Regions from separate parts of the Exiguobacterium sp. s191 genome, predicted to be linked through region 3. Evidence: a T-box and tRNA genes for the amino acid it is inferred to sense, from the RefSeq annotation. Region 3 holds a T-box; the other regions hold tRNA genes.
What was found. The T-box of region 3 lies ahead of KNQ09_RS08345 (valine--tRNA ligase). A T-box ahead of a tRNA ligase gene usually reads a tRNA of that ligase, here a tRNA-Val.
Positions count from the first base shown of each region.

Region 1: it encodes a tRNA-Val, which carries the amino acid that the T-box ahead of KNQ09_RS08345 (valine--tRNA ligase) is inferred to sense. The anticodon was not compared.
Region 2: it encodes a tRNA-Val, which carries the amino acid that the T-box ahead of KNQ09_RS08345 (valine--tRNA ligase) is inferred to sense. The anticodon was not compared.

Region 1 is NZ_JACSNC010000004.1:145,330-152,830, reverse strand. It holds gene KNQ09_RS15380 (EamA family transporter) at 1-519, opposite strand, end outside; gene KNQ09_RS15375 (YkyA family protein) at 620-1,261, opposite strand; gene KNQ09_RS15370 (polysaccharide deacetylase family protein) at 1,277-1,918, opposite strand; gene yhfH (protein YhfH) at 2,315-2,461, opposite strand; gene KNQ09_RS15360 (nitroreductase family protein) at 2,648-3,274, shown strand; tRNA gene KNQ09_RS15355 (tRNA-Val) at 3,414-3,486, shown strand; gene KNQ09_RS15350 (YdhK family protein) at 3,533-4,084, opposite strand; gene KNQ09_RS15345 (HAMP domain-containing sensor histidine kinase) at 4,232-5,581, shown strand; gene KNQ09_RS15340 (response regulator transcription factor) at 5,583-6,233, shown strand; gene KNQ09_RS15335 (histidine phosphatase family protein) at 6,250-6,816, shown strand; gene KNQ09_RS15330 (phytoene desaturase family protein) at 6,876-7,501, opposite strand, start outside.
Region 2 is NZ_JACSNC010000004.1:134,111-141,611, forward strand. It holds gene KNQ09_RS15275 (YhgE/Pip domain-containing protein) at 1-901, shown strand, start outside; gene KNQ09_RS15280 (TetR/AcrR family transcriptional regulator) at 888-1,442, shown strand; gene KNQ09_RS15285 (sterol desaturase family protein) at 1,459-2,094, opposite strand; gene KNQ09_RS15290 (hypothetical protein) at 2,221-2,499, shown strand; gene KNQ09_RS15295 (metallophosphoesterase family protein) at 2,535-3,269, opposite strand; gene KNQ09_RS15300 (PTS sugar transporter subunit IIC) at 3,630-4,652, shown strand; tRNA gene KNQ09_RS15305 (tRNA-Val) at 4,748-4,820, opposite strand; gene KNQ09_RS15310 (efflux RND transporter permease subunit) at 5,006-7,501, shown strand, end outside.
Region 3 is NZ_JACSNC010000001.1:1,553,168-1,560,668, reverse strand. It holds gene hemC (hydroxymethylbilane synthase) at 1-504, shown strand, start outside; gene KNQ09_RS08360 (uroporphyrinogen-III synthase) at 494-1,174, shown strand; gene hemB (porphobilinogen synthase) at 1,171-2,160, shown strand; gene hemL (glutamate-1-semialdehyde 2,1-aminomutase) at 2,157-3,467, shown strand; T-box leader at 3,522-3,751, shown strand; gene KNQ09_RS08345 (valine--tRNA ligase) at 3,802-6,438, shown strand; gene KNQ09_RS08340 (bifunctional folylpolyglutamate synthase/dihydrofolate synthase) at 6,493-7,501, shown strand, end outside.

The DNA.
Region 1 (7,501 bases), on a different contig from region 3:
TAAATGATTGGCGATGCGTCCACTAGCGAGTAAGAAAATGGAAAAGCTGACAGCTGCTCCAAGACCGAATAATGTTCCACGTAAATCGAGTGGACTCGAGTAAGCGGCACTCGCAAGAATGGCTCCGCCAATTAGTAGAATCGCGGACAGAAAGTGCGCACGACTGGGTAAACGTCTGAATGCGAGCGCATCGATGATGACACCAATCCAAGTGAATTGGAATAAGAGAATGATCGCAACGGATGCGGATACAGTCTGAAGACTTTGATAGTACAGATAACCGGTTGTACCACTTGAGATACCGATCAGCATGAGCAGACCAGCTGTCTTGAGATCGAGACGAAGATTTTTCGTAAATAAGGCAAGTCCGAAAATCATGAGCCACCCGAAGAAAAATTGACTACCTGAAACGGCTGCTGAGTTGAATCCAGCGGCATAAGCGAGTTTGACGATCGTTGAGAGGACACCATAACTGATAGCGCCAATCAGAACGAATAAGGTTGCTTTTGAACGATGCATGAATAAATTCCCTCCATTTTTAATAAAAACCACACAAAAAAGGTTGCAACAGGGCCTTGTCCAGGTTTTTTGGACAGGGTTTGGTTGCAACCTGTGTGATTTATTGAGTTGATGTGTCGAGCAAACGATACAGCCGGGTTTTCGTTTGATTATACTGAACGGTCAGCGCATTCCACTTCTTTAATGACGCGGTAGCTTTCCGTGTTAAACGATTTAAATCCGCTGTTGACTCATCAATCTTAACGAAATCCGGTTTTTTCGTCAAGCGTGAAAGCACTTTCTTTTCAGCGTCCATCGCTTGTCGATACGTTTTCGAGAACGTTTGAAATGTCTGCTCGCGTTCCTTGATGATTGTCACTAAGGCAGTTCCTTCTGTTTTTGCTTTACCATCAAGTTTGTTGACAGCATCTTTCAATTCTTCAAGATCGAGTGCAGCGTACGTTTCCTTACGTAACGTTTCTTCTTGTTTCAATAAAGCAAGCCGTTCGTCATTTAAGGCTTCTAATTCCTCTCGTTCATTTTGAGAGCGTTTGATTTCTTCAGCACCTGCATCAAGAACGGCTTGGTACGTATTAACTGAAATTTCATCCTTACGAGCACGTTGATCAGCTAGCGTGAATGCCTTCTCTTCACCTTTCACTTGTTGCTCTAGCTGTTCATGAAGAGAGGCTGGTGAATCGTTGGAACAGGCAGCGAGTCCAAAGCTCGACAGGAACAGTACTGCTACGAATGTTTTTTTCATCTGGATAGTAACTCCTTATAAATTCGAGTGTTGCGCGAAGTTGTACGGAATATGGAAATCTTCATCATAAATCGCGAATTGATAGCCTTTTTTCTGAAGTCCGGCAACAATGGCTGGAAGTGCTTTGATGGCTTGTGGTTGTTCATGTAAGAGAATGATTTCAAACGGACGCTCTGCTCGCCGAATGACCGTATTCGCTACTTCTTTTGCACTATCTTTGTAATACCAGTCCATTGAATCGATTGACCAGTCCCACACGCGGAAGTCTGCTGAATGAATGGCAGATGCCATTTTTTTCGTGATGCCTGGATCAGAGCCATAAGGTGGTCGTGTCAAATGTGGTGTTAGCTTCGTCAACTCATGGATTTTCTTCTGAACACTTTGCATCTCTGAGACATACTTTCCTTTTTCGTACAATGTATCGTAATCGTGTGTTTCCCCGTGTAATCCGATATAGTGTCCAGCTTTAGCAGCAGCTTTGACTTCTTGCGGAAAAGCATCTATTTGTGTTCCGAGATAAAAGAAAGTGGCACGAGTCTGAAGTTGATCCAATGTTTGAAGTAAGTCCGGTGTTAATGCGGATGGACCATCCTCGAATGTTAAATAAGCGACTTTTTTCGTCACACCATTCCATTTTTCCACGCGTGCTTTTTCCATATTGACGACAGGGACTTCAGTAATGGATTTACCTGTCGTAATGGATTGTTGTTCAGGAGTAAATACGTATCGGTAAGCGACATATCCCCCAACTCCGAGAAAAACAAGGGTGAGAAGTAAGAAAAACCGAGGGAAAAACTTTCTTTTTTTTGTACGCGGTCGTGGACCGAGTTCGCTAGCATGGCTTGAGGTAAATGGATCCATCGTTGTCTGTCGCTCCTTTTGTCAAAAATATCATATACAGATAATGTAACATTCTGACTGTTTCTTTTGTAACAAACAGATGACAAAAAGATGACGGAAAATCGATTTTTCTAAAAAATATCGATTTATTTAGAAAGAGTTTGCAAGAAATAAAAAAACAACCACTAAGTAAGTGATTGTTTCATGTATTATTTAGTGTTCTGTTACAGCACACTCATCGCATTCCGTTTGATAGGATTCACATTGTTCATCCATCTCTTTTCCGCAATGGGCACACGTTTTGACGGGAAGCTCACGATAGAATGCAGCAGATGCTTCTTGGTAAAGGGGTTGTTCCATGTGTTTTTCCTCCTTCAAAAATAAACGCAATGGTCTTTTTTCTTGTTTTTATTGTATTAGTACAGAAGTTTAATGTCAACTATTGTTTTATAACAGTAAATTCGTTTGAAGTATTGATAGAGGACAATAAAAAAGAGACATGCTACGATATCTAAGTAATCTGATAATAATAAGGGGGATTTACACATGACACAGGCAACACTTGATACAATGCGTGTCTTAACAGAAAGACGTTCGGTTCGTCATTACGACGAAACGTTCAAACTTTCAAAACAGGAAGTGGAAGAACTATTAGAATGGACGACAGCGGCGCCGAGTGCTTGGAATTTGCAACACTGGCATTTCACGGTCTTCCATTCAGAAGAATCGAAGCAACAGCTTGCACCGATCGCATACAATCAGCCGGCTATCACTTCGGCTTCAGCAGTCATTGCGATCTTAGGTGATGTTCAAGCTAATCGAAACTACAATCCGGTGTACGGTCCAGCAGTAGAAGCAGGTGGCATGACAGAGGATTTATTTGATTCGATCAAGGCACAGGTAGAAGGCGCTTATCAAAGTGAAGCCTATGGGCGCGATGCGGCAATGTCGAATGCGAGCCTTGCTGCGATGCAATTGATGCTTGCGGCAGAAGCGCGTGGATTATCAACACTCGCAATGGGTGGATTCGATCATCAACGTTTTGCGGAAACGTTCATCACCGAGTCACGGTATGTACCGGTCATGTTGATTGCTGTCGGAAAAGCGGTTGAAGATGCGAAAAAGCGTCCGGCACTACGTTTACCGATTGATCAAGTATCGACCTTCCTGTAAGTCATTCAAAATGGAGGAAGCGGGGTTCAATTCCTCCATTTTAATTTTTTTATTTTTTTTCAGAAAAAGACTTGTCAGCCTTTTAGTTTCTTGATATATTAATACATGTCCTAGCAAGTACATAATGTACTGCAAACATGATTCTGTAGCTCAGCTGGGAGAGCGCTACCTTGACAGGGTAGAGGTCGCTGGTTCGAGCCCAGTCAGAATCATACCGAAAGCCCGCTTTTCCTTTATAGGAAAAGCGGGCTTTTTTTATTATTTCTTTATCTCATCCTCTGTGACCCATTTATGGTTTTTCACCATCTCTCCACCGTCCGTCGGTTCATAGTTCACCATGTAGACCGTCGTTTCCTTTACTTCATCAATCGTCGCTTTTGCTCCATCCATACCTTTCATATGATCCGCTTTGACAGTTGTTTCATCACCAACTTGCAGTGGCTTAGTTGGAACAGGATCGAGTTCTTCCTGAATGACCCATTTATGATTTTTCACCATCTTTCCACCAGTAGTCGGTTTGTAACTGATCGCATAGACGACGGTGTCGTAAGCTCCCGCAATCGTTGCTTTAGCTCCGTCCATACCGTCCATATGATCCGTCGTCAACGTGATGTTGCTTCCTTTCGGATAAGTCGGATCACTGGCTTCCTTTAAACCGGATGGTAGCTTTCCGTCGCTCGAATGCATCATATCTCCATGAGACATATCGTGTGAGTCACTATTACTTCCATCGTTATTGGTGGATCCACATGCACCGAGCCAAAGCGTAGAACTAAGAGCAAGTGCGGTTAATGTCAATGATTTTTTCATATAAAACCCTCCTGAAGTCACTAGTCTTCTTTACTATACCCAGCGTATATGCAAATCGTGTGCAGATGAGGTGACAGTTTCGTTTGCCTGCGTCGATCGCGTTTTTTTTAGCTATACTAAAAGTGGAGAGAAAAAGGAGGAATCGTCATGCGTCGTATTTCATACTCAGTCGGAGGGATCGTGCTTGCGGCATTTTTAATTTGTGGCAGTGTGTTGTTTGGGACATTGTATTATCAGTTGTCTCAAACACGAACGCAGGAAGTAGTAGACGGTTTACTGAACCGAGGAAATACACACCGTGATGTCCTTGTCGATTCCTACGACCAAACGACGATGCGCCATGTCAGCATGATGGAAGCAGATTCATCGTTTACTGTGGTGATCACTGATGCAGATGGAAAACAACTCGAAGCGTCACGACCTTTGTCGAATGAGATGAAGAGCATGTTAGAGCATACGGATTTTGATTACCGTCAACAAGGAAAAATCGTGACGATGCGTGACTTTTTAATGACGGACAGTCCCATCACCATTGACGGGGAACATCGTGGTCATGTATTCATGTTCGCTTCTAAAGCAATCGTAGATCACGTACTTGATCCGTTGAAACAGCAGTTTCTCCAAGTGGGTCTGCTAGCGCTTTTATTAGCAGGTGCGGCAAGCATTTGGACGACCCGACTCATTTCTCGTCCGTTGATTCAGATGGAAAAAGCGACAGCACGCCTATTGGATGGGGAAGGTGGAGAGTTGCCGATTGATCGAAAAGATGAACTGGGACAATTGGCGCGTTCGATTCAGCAATTAAAACAAGATCTCGATTTTTTGAATCGGGAACGATCCGAATTTTTAGCAACCGTATCTCATGAACTACGAACACCATTGACATATATAAAGGGATACGCGGATATTCTCGAACGCCAAACGTTGACGCCGGATGAGCAACAACGCTACATTACGATCATTCGAGAAGAAAGTCAGCAAATGAATGAATGGATTGAGCAATTGTTTTGGCTAGCACGAATTGACGCCAATGCTTTTATGATGGAGCGAAAACCTGTCGATGTCGAAGACTTGATTCATCAAGTGATACGATTGATGCGTCCAGACATCGAACAAGAAAATGTTTCGTTCGAGATAGAAGGTGAGCGATTAGAAGTGATGGGTGACGCTCAGCAGCTCCGTCAGATGATCGTGAATATCATTGAAAATGCACGGCGACATACGACGTCGGGAAAAATTATCGTTCGTTATGGTGTCAACGCAGTAGGGGCTTTCATTCAAATCGAAGATACAGGAGAAGGGATCGCTGCAGAATCTTTACCTCATGTAACGAAACGGCTCTACCGAACGGAAGCATCTCGTTCTCGAAAACATGGAGGAACTGGAATCGGACTCTCCATCGTTGAAGCAATTGCTCAGACACATGGAGCAGAATTGAACATCAAGAGTCAACTTGGACATGGAACACAAGTGACACTGCAGTGGAAGGAGAAATAAAATGCCGCATGTATTGATCGTAGATGATGAACCAAGAATGCTTGAACTGCTCAAACTGTATATTCAGCCGTATGGGTACACGTGTCAGCTTGTGGATTCTGCGAAACAAGCTCTTGAGCTCTGCCGTCAGCACGTATTCGACCTGATTTTATTAGATGTCATGATGCCGGATATGGATGGCTGGACATGTTGTCGTCTCATTCGAGAACATTCTAACATCCCGATCTTGATGGTTACGGCTCGGAATCAACGGGAAGACATCATTCGGACACGGGAAGTGGGGGCGAATGATTACATATCAAAACCGATTCAAGAAGGGGAACTGATCGGGCGAATGGAAGTTTTATTACAGCAACAGTATGATGGTCTATCCTATGACCGGGAAAGCTATCGTTGTAGTTACCTCCAACAAAAGATTTCGTTAACGAAAACGGAATTTGAGTTGTTAGGTGTATTTTTAGATTCTCCACGACGTGTTTGGACACGGGATCAGCTGACAACAATATTATGGGGAGCGGAAGCGTCTGTAGACGAGCGGACGATCGACTCGCATATCAGACATTTAAGAGAAAAACTACGTGTTTGCGGTTTTCCGATTGAACAGCATCTCGAAACAGTTCGCGGAATCGGATACCGCTGGACACACCAATAAAGGGGAAAATCAAAACATGACGACACTCTATTTCGTACGGCACGCACACTCGACATATTCACCAGATGAACGGAAGCGGCCACTTTCCGATGCAGGACAGGCAGATGCGATACGTTTACTTGAAACGTTTCAAGAAATTCCAATCGACAGGTTCTACAGCAGTCCGTATCAACGGGCAATCGAGACGATTGCACCGCTCGCGAAGGCACGTCAACAACCAATCATTGAGGTAGAGGAACTACGAGAGCGATTGTTAGCACCGGGAGAGCTTGACGATTTTCAAGCAGCGGTCACATATGTATGGCAACATCCGAATGAAAATCCGTATGGAGGCGAAACGAACAACGAAGCGTCACAACGCATTCGGCAATTCATCGACGAACTAGTGGAGAAGCATCCTGACGAAACAGTCGTTCTTGGAACACACGGAAACATCATGGTGTTACTCTTAGAAACATTTGATCCGACGTTTGATTACGCATTTTGGAAATCCTTACCGATGCCAGCCGTATGTCGAATGGATGTGAGATCAGGAGAAAAAGCGGACATTCATGTCGTACCACTTTTGACGAATACAAAGTAAAAAAAGAGACGGAACTGATGAGTGAATCAGTTTCCGTCTCTTTTGTAATTGGAGAAATGTTAAGGCGTAGGAACGGCACCTTCATGTTTTCGGATCAAATCCGCTGTTAATTGACCAGACAAGGTGACCATCGGTACACCGCCGCCTGGGTGTGTCGAACCACCGACGAAATAAAGTCCTTCGTACAAGTCACTCTTCGATGGAATCTTGAATCCACCATTTTTCTTCCGATCGGCTGCGACACCATAAATCGATCCACCGTTTGGACCGTATAATTCCTTCAAATCTTCTGGGGTGAAGCGATATTCAAACTCGATTGATTCACGAAGTCCGTGAAGTCCCATCCGCTCCAGTTTATCGAGAACGACTTCGCGGTACGCATCCCAGTCGACCTCACCTTTTTGAAGTGTTAGCGGTGGAACATGCGTTAAGACGAATAAGTTATCCTTCCCTTCAGGAGCTTGGGAAGCGTCGGATTTTGACGAGACACCAACGTAAATCGTCGGATCCTCAGGAGGGGTACCTTCTTTGAACATTTGGGCGAATTCACGCTCTGGATTTTCCGAGAAAAAGAAATTATGATGCGCTAGCCCGCGATACTCGCGATTTACACCGAGCAGCAGGACAAGACCTGAAACGGAAGGAGCGAACGACGCCTGTAATTTTTTGGCCTGCTTCCGGGCTT
Region 2 (7,501 bases), on a different contig from region 3:
GGCTAATCAGCTTTCAGATGGCACACATCAACTCCAAACAGGAGCTAGCGCGTTAAATAACGGGTTAGGTCAATTGGCATCTGGTTCAACTACGATTACAGACGGAATCGGCAAAACGACCGATGGGGCTTCAAAAATCGCGGATGCCAATACTAAACTTGAAGATGGGGCTAAAACATTGAAAGACGAGCTCAGCAAAGGAGCTAAAGACGCAACCGTCAAGCCGACGAAAGAGCGGGATAATATGCTGGCAGAACCTGTCGTCTTAAAAGAACATGACTATTCGACGGTCAACAACTACGGTTCTGGTTTATCAGCTTACATCCTTAGTATCGCCTTATTCGCAGGCGCCTTGATGTTCTCGTCTGTCTACCAGATTCGTCCAGAACATGGTGAAAGTCTGACATGGCGCTTCCTTGTCGGTAAATTATCACTCATCTTACCGATTGGAGCCTTACAAGGTGTCGCAGCGGCTACAGCCATCGTCTATGTCCTCGATGCTGATGTCGCGAGTGTTCCTGCGCTTTATGGATTTGCTGCCTTAACAGGGATGACGTTCATTACGATTCTGTTCACGCTCGCGATGCTACTCGGTCGCGTCGGACAGTTCCTTGCCTTCCTACTACTCCTATTACAAATCGGTGGTAGTGGTGGTACGTTCCCAGTCGAGATGACGCCAAGCTTCTTCCAAGCCATCCATACGTTCTTACCAATGACGTATTCAGTCGGCGGATTCCGCGAAGCGCTTGGACTTGGTGTGACAGACGCCCTCATCTCAAACAGTCAAGTCCTTGCGACTATCTTAGTCGTCGCATTGATCATCAGCTTCGTTGGAGGGCTCGGAGCCAAGCGGATTTTACTCTCAACGAAAGTGAGACGAAAACAACATGACACAGTCTGATAAAGAAACACTGATACTAGACTCAGCGATGGCTTGCTTTTCTGAACTTGGTTATAAAGGTACGACGATCGAGCGTGTCGCCCGACGCGCTCACGTCGGAAAACCGACTGTCTATCAACTGTTTGAAAGTAAACTCAACCTGTTCGAATCGCTCGTAACACGTGTGCTGCAAGAAATGAAAGAAGAAGCAGAACGCGCTTACGTCGAACATGCGACGGTAGAAGAAAATAAACAAGCAATGATCGACGCTATCGTCTATCATCAGCAACAACATTTGTTCATTCTTCAAATCATCGAAGAAACACGTAATCTTAAATTACAAGAAATGCAAGAACTACGGACACGGATCGAACGGCATGTCGTCGAATATCTTAAAACGCTACTCGAGACTCGCCTTGGACAAGATGATCGTGACGTACCAGTCGATGTCACCGCCTTTCTGATTTTCCGGACGTACATTGCGTTAATTGCCGAATGGCCATTGATTGCTCGACCGTTGGAATTAGATACGATTCGTCGTGCCATGCTACGCATTTTATGAATCAAAAAACCGCCGATCAGCTGATTGGCGGTTTTTCATATTCTCGATTTTTTTCTAAATTCCGTGCCGTTTGACTAGAAGTAACTGTTTTCTCATCTTTCAAAGTGCCAAACAACCAGTCCCCCATCGGATTTGATACACCAAACCAATAGTGTTCATTTTTGAAATGATGTAATAGATGCGTCTTTTTCATCCATTTTCCAAAGCGTGTTCTGGGTTTCAGCGGAACGTGTGCCACGTAATGTTTCCATTCATACACAAGCAACATGACGATCAATCCACTCGCGGCTGCAGCTGTCGAAACGACAGATTGCGTCAGAAGATAGGTCAGAGCCGCAAAGAAACCAAGATTCGGCAAGGAATACCAGACCGGTAAAAACAACAGATGCAGTTCATTCGGATGCGCATGATGATCGTAATGAAGTCGCTTCAACAACTTTCGTCCAAGCATATTTTTAGGCGGTGGTAAATGGAACAAAAAACGATGCGTCAGGTATTCACTGAAACTAAAGACGATCAGTCCAAGACAAAAGAACAGTAAAATCGACCAATGAAACGGCTGAGCAATGGTATAACTACTTATTCCAATCAGTAGTACGAGCATGATCAAAATATCCGGAAATAGAAAAAAACGGCGATAGATGTCTGACATAGATGCCCTCTCCTTTCTTTTTTCGCTACAGCGTCTAATCGTACGTTCATCGATTCGTCATGTTTTTTACTTCAAGTCGTGTAATCATTCTCACTCTTTCCCTTATACTAAATAGGGAATGGAGTGATGATCGCTTTGAGTTTATCGACCGGAATCATCTTCGTGTTACTCGCCTATACACTCATGTCGCTCTACGACATGTGGCAGGTATATCGGACTACTAGCAAGCTTTGGATGTTTGTATTATTTCTTGCAACATTGATCAGTCTCATCGTTGCCTTTTTTGTGGCCCCTGTCCTTGCGCTATTCTTTTACTGGTCACGCCATCCATTGAAACGAAACATCGGTATCGTGTTACTGATTGTCGTGTGCCTCATCTCAATTACGACGAAGCTATCTGCTTAATCGACTTCCTTCATGAACTACTCATGAAGGTTTTTTCATGTCCTACTACCGAAGAAGAGACGGCGCATCAACTCACGTTCCGGCATCTCCGTCGTATTGAGGACGTCTAAAAATGGTCGATCATCATATGGAAGCTTCAGGATTTCTGAACGGACTTGATCCTTCTTCCAATCGATAATTGCTACTGGAGCAATAGCTGTTTCCTGACATCCAAGTGCACCTGGATTAATAAAGAGCGTTTGCTCTGTCTCGACTTGTTGCGCTGGATGATGATGACCGAATCCAATGATCCGCGCCTCACTTCCAGCAAACAGGACGGATAAGTTTTCTTTCGTTCCATCCACCGCTTGCTTTAACGGCTCTTCACCAATCTTCTTCGTCTGGTCGGCATAAGCATAGTGCGTCAGGTGCATCGTTTGTTCCTGATGCATGATATTTAAGACACGCGGTAATCGTTCCAAATACTTTTGATTTTCTTGCGTCAACGTATCCGCAATCCATTGGTGGTGCTCTTTCGCATGGCGGTAACTATCGGGATAGTTCTCCCCATGGATTAAAGCAAGGACACATTCATCATGATTCCCAGAAATCGTTTGAATATCAGGTCGTTGCTTCAATAGATCAATGACTTCATTATGCTCTGGTCCAATGCCGACAAGATCACCGAGACAATAGACGGCATCGATATCTGGTTGTTGATTAAGATAGGACAATACCGCACGTAATGCTGATGCATTGCCATGAATATCTGTAAAAAGCATCACTTTCATGTAAACGCCTCCATTGTTGTTAAATTAGGATTTCCCGATGATACCGTGAATTCCTGTCAGATTTCAGGAAAAAATAAATTGTCAGAAAATATTGATTATTATTCAAGAGCGTGTTAGGCTTAGAAAAATTCACAGAGAGGGGCACGATCGAATGATTCCGACGCAACAGCCATTTAACCAAGTTGGACGACTGATTATTCTATGCATGAGGGACCGAAAACTTTTCCGATGATGAAACGGAAATGATTTTTGGGCCCTTCTTTCGATGCATCGAATGAGGCGCCCGCACAGAATGAGTGGCGCCTATCCCAAAAACGGATAGGCTTTTTTCATGGCAAAAAATAGAGATAGATAGAGAGGATGACAACGTTGAAAGAATATGCGATGGATCGAATGGTAAAAGTATCAGCTGGAATGGCAAATGCCGTTCTTGTAACACTCGGTGTCGGACTCCTGATTGAGACGCTCGGAAATCTTCTACATATCCAAATGCTACTGACGATTGGTGGTGTCGCAAAAGTCCTACTCGCCCCTGCGCTTGGTGCCGGTATTGCCTTTCAGCTCGGAGGAAACACACTTGTCCTGTTCAGCGCAATGATCGCAGCGACGATTGGTGGTGCCGCTCTTCAATCGACTGCTTCTGGACTCGTTCTTGTACCCGGTCAGCCAATCAGTGCGTTACTCGCAGCTGCTGTCGCTGTATACGTCGGAAAACGCATGACTGGAAAAACGAAATTTGACATGATGGTGATCCCGATGAGTGCTGTCCTTGCTGGTGGCGTGACTGGAATCGGTGCTGCTGCCGTCACGACACCACTCCTTACAAAATTCAGTGCCATGATCACGGCTTCAGTCGAGTCTTCTCCTATTGCTACATCTCTTGTCATTGCACTCATCTTTAGTGTCTTATTGATGTCTCCTGCTTCGTCCGCTGCACTGGCTATCGCTTTGCAACTTGATCCTGTAGCAAGTGCCGCTGCGCTCATTGGCTGTTCCGCTCAATTCGTCGGCTTTACGTTGATGGCATATCGTCAGACGGATCCAGGTGGTTTGATTGCTTCATTCTTTGTAACACCTAAAGTACAATTCCCGAATATCGTTAAAAATCCACGTCTTGTCGTTGCACCGTTTCTCGCAGCGATGATTTCAGCTCCTGTCGCGACGCTTCTTCTCTCTTTGAAAGTACCGTACGAACTCGCAGGACTTGGATTAAATTCGATGATTGCCCCACTCAATATCTTCGTCAACCAAGGTCCTCAGGCGTTCCTCGTCTTCTTCTTGACTGGTGTCGTTCTACCTGGCGTCTTGACGCTCGTCTTCTATCGATTGACGACCGTCGCAGGGTGGACGAAGCGTGGCGATCTTCACCTCGAAATTCAATAAAACAATTTACCTCCCTTCCAACTATTCCTGATTGATTTCGGGAATAGTTTTTTAACGCAAAAAAATCGCTCCTTCGAAAAGGAACGATTTCGGTATGATTCTGACTGGGCTCGAACCAGCGACCTCTACCCTGTCAAGGTAGCGCTCTCCCAGCTGAGCTACAGAATCATGCTGTGTTGTTACTGGGTATGTTTTTATTATAGCAGCATATCGAAAAGTGTAAAGCCTTTTTAACAAAAAAATTCATCTTTTTTCAAAAAGATCTTTTTAAATAAAAACAGTTTTAAAGTTGCGGGTTCTATGAGTGTCCTCTACTATGTAAATAAGCACATATAAAAGAAAGGAGCGTTCATATGAACTTTTTAACCCGATTTAGTTTGAAGAACTCGGTTGCTGTCTTCATCATTGCAATCCTATTGATTTTAGGAGGCGTGTATTCCTTCTCACAATTAAAAGTCGATCAGTTCCCAGAAATCGAGTTTCCTCAGATTTCAATCGAAGCGGTTTACCCTGGTGCATCTCCTGACGATGTCGATAAACAAGTTGTCTCAAAGCTTGAAACTTCCCTTAAAGGAATTGAAGGGGCTACCAAGCTAACGAGTTCTTCTTATGAAAGTATCGGTATCTTAAACATCGAATTCCCGTTCGATACCGATATGGATAAGGTCGAACAACAAATCGATGCTGCAATCCAAGATGCGAATCTACCGGAGGAAGCAACGACGAAATTGAATCGTCTGTCCTTTGGATCGTTCCCGATCTATAACATCTCTTTCTTTAGTAAGGATGGTAAAGACATCGAAAAAATCCTAAAGGAAGATATCGAACCTGAACTTAATAAGATTCCAGGAATCAACAGCGTCTCCGTTGGTGGCTATAAGGATGATCTCGTTCAAATCACCGTCGATAAGGAGAAAGCGACGGAAGCGGGTCTCTCGCTCTCGAGCATCAAGGAACAAATCAATGGAAAGTATGTCTCGTTCCCATCTGGTCAGCTATCAGAAAACGATTCGAAAATTCCGATTCGCGTTGAGGAAAAACTAGAAAATCTAGATAAACTAAAAAATCTACAATTGACACCTGCTGCAGGTGCGACTAGTTCATCAAGTAACGGTCAAACAGGTGGTTCATCTGCTGGCGGTCCACCACAAGGTGCAACGCAAGGTCCACCAAGTACAACAGGTGGAGCAGCTGCAGATCAGGCGTCTGAACCTGCAGAACCGATTCGCCTAGAGGATATCGCAAAAATCGAAGCCGTCTCGCAACAAAGTGAAAAAACACGTTACGACTTAAAAGATTCCTTATCGATGGCAATCACGAAAAAACAAGATGCCAATACAGTCGAAATCGCAGATGAAGTCACGAAGATCCTCAATAAATATGACGATCAAGTCGACTATACGATTGGAATCGATTCAGCGAAGGATATCGAGGAGTCCGTTGCGACACTCGTCAAAGAAGGATTACTTGGTGCACTCTTCGCATCACTCGCTGTACTCTTGTTCTTACGGAACCTCCGCGCGACGATCATCGCCATCGTCTCGATTCCATTATCATTACTCATCGCTGCTATCTTCTTGAACTGGCAAGATATCTCCCTGAACATCATGACACTTGGTGGGATGGCTGTTGCAGTCGGTCGTGTCGTCGATGATAGTATCGTTGTCATCGAGAACATCTTCCGACGCGTCCGAAAATCCGAATCCGGTATGACGGATGAGATCATCGAACAATCGACAAAAGAGATTCTAAAAGCAATCACGTCATCGACGCTGACGACCGTCGTCGTCTTCCTGCCGATTGGATTTGTCGGTGGCATTACTGGTAAGTTCTTCTTACCGTTCGCTTTGACGATTATTTTCTCATTACTTGCTTCACTACTTGTGGCAATCACGATCGTACCGATTCTCGCGAAGTTTGCATTCAAGAAGGTACCAGCGGAAGAAAAAGAAGGAGTTCTTCAACGGTGGTATGGCAAGCTGATTGAAAAATCACTCTCGCACAAGGCGATCATCTTGGTCGTATCGTTTGTCCTTCTCGGTGGTTCCCTAGCGATCGTACCGCGTCTCGGCTTTACGTTCATTCCGAACGAAGCATCGAAGACCTTGACGGCATCGCTTGAACTTCCTGCTGCTACATCACTTGAAAAAACAAGTGACGTCTCGTTTGAGATGGAAAAAATGTTTGATAAAGAAAAAGCCATTGCTGACGTGACGACTTCTGTCGGAGCGCGTGACTTCACGACAGGCTTACGTCTCGATAATAAAGCAAGTTACTTCTTGAATCTAAAAGACGGTGTAAACGTCGAAAAAACGATCAAGTCACTTGAAACACAGATGGAAGACATCGCTCAAGATGAAAACGTCGATGTCAAAATCAGTGTGGCTGAACTATCAACAGGTGGTCCTCCGTCGAATAACAACGTCGATGTCGACTTGTTCTCGAACGACCTCGAAGCTCTTCAAGAGGCGGCAAAACTCGTCGAGGATAACATGTCGAAAAATAATGATTTGAAATATATCACGAACAACTTCAGCGAAAAACAAAAGCAGTATCTTGTAGAAATCGATCCTGAGAAAGCAAGTGATCGCGGACTATCTGGCTTCCAGATTCTCGGTACCGTCAACGATCAAACGAAGCCTGTCACGGTCGGAACGCTCAATCTTGACAATAAGGATCAAGACGTACAATTATCTTATGAAGAAGGGCTCGTCTCGAAAGAAGATCTCGAAGACGTCCAACTCTTCTCAGCAAACGGTCCTGTCGCTTTGAAAGATGTCGCGAACGTCAATGAAGTCGAGACTTTCACATCGATTCAGAAACTCGACGGAAAAGTATATGCTCGCGTA
Region 3 (7,501 bases):
AAAATCGAATCGATTCGCGGAAACATCGACACACGACTCGATAAATTAAAGAATGGTCCGTTTGACGGGATCCTACTCGCAGCAGCTGGTCTACAACGGATGGGTTGGTCTGAAGACGTCGTCTCGGAATATCTCTCGACAGATGACATGATTCCAGCCGTCGGTCAAGGAATCCTCGGTATCGAATGTCGCGAACATGACCAAGAAGTACGTGATCTCTTGCACCTGATCCATGATCAGATGACAGAAAAAGTAGCTTACGCAGAGCGCGCTTTCTTAGCTGCGATCGAAGGTAGTTGTCACGTTCCGGTCGGTGGATTTGCAACGATCAACGAAGACATGTCAACGACACTCGTCGGATTCATTGGATCCGTCGATGGAGAGCAAATCCTACTCGAGCGCGAATCAGGTCTAGACCCGATGCAACTCGGTCAAGATGTTGCCGAACGTCTGCTTGCTTCGGGCGGTCGTGAGATTCTCGCGACACTTCCGGATGACTTGTAAGCAGGTACTCTTCACGGGCAGCCGACCACCGACGACCGAGCAGATGGCGCGACTGCGCGCCGTCGCGATCGAGTCAGTGCATTATCCTGTCATTGAAACGCGACCGGTTTCGTTTACATTGCCGAAGGGAATTGATTGGCTCATCGTGACGAGTCCGAATGGTGTCCACCGGATTGCTGATGCGTTGCCTGAATTAGCAGAAACGCGTATCGCGGTCGTCGGACGAAAGACGGCAGACGCACTTGCGAAGTACGGTCGAACAGCAGACTTCTGTCCGTCGACCTTTACAGGAGACGCACTCGTCGCAGAACTCGGACCACACTTGTCTGACGGCGATCATATCGTCTTTGCACGAGGGAACCGATCGCGGCAAGCACCGGTCGATCAGTTACGAAACCTGAATCGATATACGGTCGAAGATATCATCACGTATGAAACCGTCACCCGTCGGCTACCTGAAGCACTTGTCAGAACTGCCGCCTATATTGGACTGCAGAGTCCTTCCGCTGTCGAAGCGATTGCTCCATTATCCCCACAGACGACGTTCATCGTCATTGGGACGATTACGGAGCAAGCAGCAAAAGCAGCCGGACTTCAACCGATCCATGTCGCCCGTGAATTCACGGTAGACGGCATGATTGATCGTATCATTGAGGAGGAATCAGCATGAACACATTAGAATACGCACGTCACCGTCGTTTGCGTCATACCGCATCACTCCGGTCACTCGTCCGCGAGAATCAATTGCATAAATCAGATTTGATTTATCCGATTTTCGTCGCTGAAGGCGAAGATATCAAACGCGAAGTCAGCTCGATGCCTGGCGTCTTCAACTTATCACTCGATCACTTGACGGCTGAGATTGAAGAAGTCGTCGCACTCGGAATCGAATCTGTTATCTTATTCGGTGTTCCGCATGACCACTTGAAAGACGAGCAAGGATCAGGTGCGTTTCACGATCATGGGATCGTTCAAGAAGCGACACGTCTCGTCAAGAAGGTTGCCCCGCAGCTAACGGTCATCGCCGACACATGCTTATGTGAATATACGTCGACAGGTCACTGTGGGATTGTCGCTGACGGTACGGTCGATAATGATGCGTCATTACCGCTTCACGTCAAGACAGCGATCTCACAAGCTCGAGCGGGTGCCGACGTCATCGCTCCATCATCAATGATGGACGGATTCGTCGCAGCGATTCGTCAAGGCTTAGACGAGAACGGCTTCAGCCATATTCCGGTCATGAGCTATGGCGTTAAATATGCGTCTGCTTATTACGGTCCATTCCGTGATGCAGCGAATTCGGCACCGGGAGAAGGCGACCGGAAAGGTTATCAAATGGATCCAGCAAACCGTCGCGAAGCGTTCCGCGAAGCAACAGCGGACGTCGATCAAGGAGCTGACTTCATGATCGTCAAACCTGCACTTGCGTTCATGGATATCATTCGTGATGTGCGCGAGCGAATCGATTTACCAATCGTCGCCTATAACGTATCGGGTGAGTATGCCATGGTCAAAGCCGCTGCCTTGAACGGCTGGATCGATGAAGAACGAATCGTCCTTGAGACGATGCTTGGCTTTAAACGAGCAGGCGCTGATTTAATCATCACCTATTTCGCAAAAGACATTTGTCGTTACCTGGAGGGGTCGAAATGAGCTTAATTAATCAGAACTCAAAATCAAAAGAAGCATTCGAGCGGGCGCTCCCGCTCATGCCGGGTGGCGTCAACAGCCCGGTTCGTGCTTATAAATCGGTCGGGATGACACCGATCTTTGCGGATCACGCAAAAGGCTCAAAGCTCTATGATATCGATGGTAAAGAATATATCGATTACGTCTTGTCATGGGGACCGATGATTCTCGGCCATGCCGATCCAATCGTCACGTCAGCGATCCAAGAACAAGCGACACGTGGCTGGAGCTACGGGACACCAACGGAAATCGAATCAGCGATGGCGGAAGTCGTCATTAGTCGGGTGCCGTCAGTCGAAGTCGTCCGGATGGTCAACTCAGGGACAGAAGCGACGATGGCTGCCCTTCGTCTCGCACGCGGCTATACAGGTCGGACGAAAATCCTCAAATTCGAAGGCTGTTACCACGGTCACGGCGACTCGCTCTTGATCAAAGCAGGGTCAGGTGTCGCGACACTCGGACTACCGGATTCACCAGGCGTTCCAGCGCAAATCGCGAGCATGACACTTACGGTTCCTTATAACGATTTAGACGCTGTTCGGATTGCCTTTGAAAAACATGGCGACGATATCGCGGGTGTCATCGTCGAACCGGCTGCTGGGAACATGGGCTTCGTGCCACCAGAACCGGGATTCCTCGAAGGCTTACGGGAAATCACGTCGGAAAACGGCGCCTTATTGATCTTCGACGAAGTCATGACTGGTTTCCGTGTCGGATTCCACTGTGCACAAGGACATTTCGGTGTCACACCGGACATCACGTGTCTCGGTAAAGTCATCGGCGGAGGAATGCCAGTCGGTGCTTACGGCGGACGTCGCGACATCATGGAACAGATCGCACCACAAGGTCCAATCTATCAAGCGGGTACGTTATCCGGGAACCCACTCGCGATGGCAGCTGGTCTAGCGACACTGACACAATTGAAACCAGAACACTATGAAGAGTTCGACCGGAAAGCGAGCCGTCTGTCAGAAGGCTACCTGAACGCTGCAGCGAAATATAACATTCCGCTGACGACGAACCGTGCAGGCGCGATGTTCGGTGTCTTCTTCACGGATGAACGTGTCACGAACTTCGAAAAAGCGAAAACGTCGAACCTTGAGATGTTCCGTTCGTATTATCAAAAGATGGCGGCGCGTGGTGTCTTCTTACCACCGTCACAATTCGAAGGTCTCTTCCTGTCGATCGCCCATACGGACGAAGACATCGAGCGGACGATCGAAGCCGTCGAATTGACGTTCCAAGAACTCCAAGTTGAATTTGGTCGTTAAGCAGTTCTTGACGATTACTTGAACTCTCGGCTAAAATGAGTAAAGAAGAAAATGGCAACAGCGATGACGGGAAGAGTAGTCCTGTATTTGTACCGGCGTAGAGAACACATCCTTGGCTGAAAGATGTGACGGGCGAACAGGAGGAAGGTCACCCCACGAGCTGGTATCGTGAGTCTTACGAGCGATATCCGTCCTCCACACGTTACGTGGCTCGAGGGCATCCGATTTTGGATGAACTAAGGTGGTACCGCGGAAAAAAGCAACGGCTTTCTTTCGTCCTTAGCATAGGACGAGAGAAGCCGTTTTTATTATGGACAAAAAGGGAGCGATCAGGATGCAGGAATTATCAATGCCAACGAAGTATGATCCGCAGGCAACGGAAGAAAAATGGTACGACTTTTGGGTGAAAGGTGACTATTTCAAAGCCGATCAGGATCCAGAGAAAGAGCCATATACGATCGTCATTCCACCACCGAACGTCACAGGTAAATTGCACCTTGGTCACGCGTGGGACACGACGTTACAAGACATGCTGACACGGATGAAGCGGATGCAAGGGTTCGACGTCCTTTACCTACCAGGAATGGATCATGCCGGTATCGCGACGCAAGCAAAAGTCGAACAAAAACTGCGGGCAGAAGGACAATCACGCCTTGAAATGGGTCGTGAGAAATTCCTCGAGCAATCATGGGCATGGAAAGAAGAGTACGCGTCAACGATCCGTGCACAATGGGCAAAACTAGGTCTCGGACTCGATTATTCGCGTGAACGCTTCACGCTTGACGAAGGATTGTCAGAAGCGGTTCAAGAAGTCTTCGTGAAACTTTACGAAAAAGGCTTAATCTACCGCGGCGAATACATCGTTAACTGGGACCCAGCGACGAAAACAGCGATCTCGGATATCGAAGTAATCTACAAGGATATCGAAGGTGCGTTCTATCACTTCAGCTATCCACTAACGGACGGTTCAGGTCACGTTGAACTAGCGACGACACGTCCTGAGACGATGCTCGGTGATACAGCGATCGCCGTGAACCCGAAGGATGAGCGTTATGCTCACCTCGTCGGAAAAACAATCACGTTACCAATCGTTGGTCGCGAGATTCCGATTGTTGCCGATGACTATGTCGACATGGAGTTCGGTACAGGTGTCGTTAAGATTACACCAGCACACGACCCGAACGACTTCGAAGTCGGTAACCGTCACGAGTTACCACGTGTCCTCGTCATGAATGAAGATGGAACGATGAACGAGAACGCAGGGAAATACGAAGGCATGGATCGTTTCGAATGCCGAAAACAAATCGTTGAAGATTTAAAAGCAGAAGGTGTTCTAATCAAAATCGAACCACACTTGCACTCTGTCGGTCACTCGGAGCGTTCAGACGCGATCGTTGAGCCGTATCTTTCACTCCAATGGTTCGTCAAAATGGAACCACTCGCGCAAAAAGCACTCGAGGAACAACAAGGACCAGACAAGGTCAACTTCGTTCCACAACGCTTTGAGAACACGTATGTGCGCTGGATGGAAAACATCCGTGACTGGTGTGTCAGCCGTCAACTCTGGTGGGGACACCGGATTCCGGCTTGGTACCATAAAGAAACAGGCGAAGTCTACGTTGGTAAGGAAGCACCAGCCGATATCGAGAACTGGGAGCAAGACAACGATGTTCTTGATACGTGGTTTTCTTCAGCGCTTTGGCCGTTCTCAACGATGGGGTGGCCGAACACGGACGCAGCCGATTATCAAAAATACTTCCCGACATCAACACTCGTTACGGGTTATGACATCATCGCTTTCTGGGTATCACGGATGATCTTCCAATCGTATGAATTTACAGGACAACGTCCATTCCAAGACGTCTTGATCCACGGATTGATTCGTGATTCGGAAGGACGCAAGATGTCAAAATCACTCGGTAACGGGATCGACCCGATGGATGTCATCGAGAAGTATGGTGCCGATTCACTCCGTTGGTTCTTAACGACAGGATCAACGCCAGGGAACGATCTCCGCTTCTACTGGGAAAAGATCGAAGCAACATGGAACTTCTCGAACAAACTGTGGAACGCAAGCCGTTTTGCCTTGATGAACATGGATGGTCTAACGTTTGATCAGATCGATTTGACAGGTGAGAAGTCACTCGCAGATAAATGGATCTTGACACGCTTACAGACGACGATCGACGATGTGACGCGTCTGTCGGACAAATATGAGTTTGGTGAAGCGGGACGTATTCTCTATCACTTCATCTGGGAAGACTTCTGTAACTGGTACATCGAGATGGCGAAATTACCGCTCAACGGGGAAGATGAAGCAGCGAAGCAGACGACGCGTTCGGTTCTTGCCTATACGCTCGACCGGATCATGCGTCTGATGCATCCATTCATGCCGTTCATCACGGAAGAAATCTGGCAACACTTACCGCATGAAGGTGAGACGATCACACGTGCTGCATGGCCAACACGCGAGGCATCACTCGACTTCCCGGAAGCTGTTCCAGCATTCGAAGCAGTTCAGAACGTCATCCGTTCGGTTCGTAACATCCGCGCGGAAGTGAACGCACCGATGTCGAAACAGATCCAACTGTTCATCTCGACGAATGACGCACGTGTTCAAGACGACTTGTCGTCAAACAGCTCTTACTTGCAAAAGTTCACGAACGCGTCTGAACTCCGGATTGAAGAACAGATGCCGGCGCCAGAAAAAGCAATGAGTGCGATTGTAACGGGAGCAGAATTGTTCATCCCACTCGCGGACTTGATCAACATCGAGGAAGAAATCGCGCGCTTGAATAAAGAACTCGTCAAGTATACGAAAGAAGTCGAACGGGTCGAGAAAAAACTCAACAACCCTGGCTTCGTCGGCAAAGCACCAGCACATGTCATTGATGAAGAAAAAGCGAAGGCACTTGATTATACGGAAAAACGTCAAGCTGTCGAAGCACGTATCAACGAACTCTCACACTAATTACAGCAGTGGCTCAAGTCTCCTTGAGCCACTTTTTTTAAAGGAGCGAACAGCATGAGGACGCGAGAAGATGTATTGGAATGGTTATCGAGCTTACTAGCATTCGGCGTCAAACCGGGTCTTGAACGGATGCAGGCGATGTTACTGGAATTACAGATTGACCCAGACGCGATTCCGACGATTCATGTCGCTGGCACGAACGGAAAAGGATCGACGGTTGCGTTCTTACGTGAGATGGGAATTGCGGAAGGATTACGAATCGGGACGTTTACGTCGCCGTATATCATTCAGTTCGAGGAACGGATCATGTTGAATGGGATACCGATTGCAGAAGACGATCTCGTCGCATCTGCGATCGCTGTTCAAGCGGCCATCGGGCGCATCGATCCGGCACTCGGTACGGTCACTGAGTTCGAGGCATTAACAGGACTTGCCTTCTATTATTTTGATCAGATTCGTCCCGATTTCGTCATCTATGAAGTCGGTCTCGGTGGACTGTATGATTCGACGAACGTCTTCAAGAAGCCGGTCGCCGCGATCATCACGTCAATCGGGCACGATCACCAAGCGATTCTCGGAGATACGCTCCAAGAGATTGCTTTACAAAAGTTCGGCATCATCAAACAAGGAACACCGGTCATCGCCGGAAAACTGCAGGAAGAGCTGACCGTGCCGTTAATGGCGTATTGCGGGGACCGGAATGCGACGTTGAAATGGAGTCAGGAAGCCATCATTCGTTACCGCTTAAAAGAGACGGGGACCTGGGCGACGTATGATGGAATACCAGAGACACGCTTAGGGCTCGAAGGTCATCATCAAGTCCATAATGCGGCGAATGCCGTCATTTGTGCGCGGCGACTTGGGTGGTCGAAAGCGGCAATCCGAAAAGGATTACGGGAGGCAAAACATCCGGGACGGTTTGAGATCATCTCGCGCAAACCACGGATCATTCTCGATGGTGCACATAATCCGGAAGGCATCACGGCACTTGTTGAACGCTTAAAGGAAGAATCAAAACCCGTGACGTTACTCTGTTCGATTTTGCGTGACAAAGACCGGACGG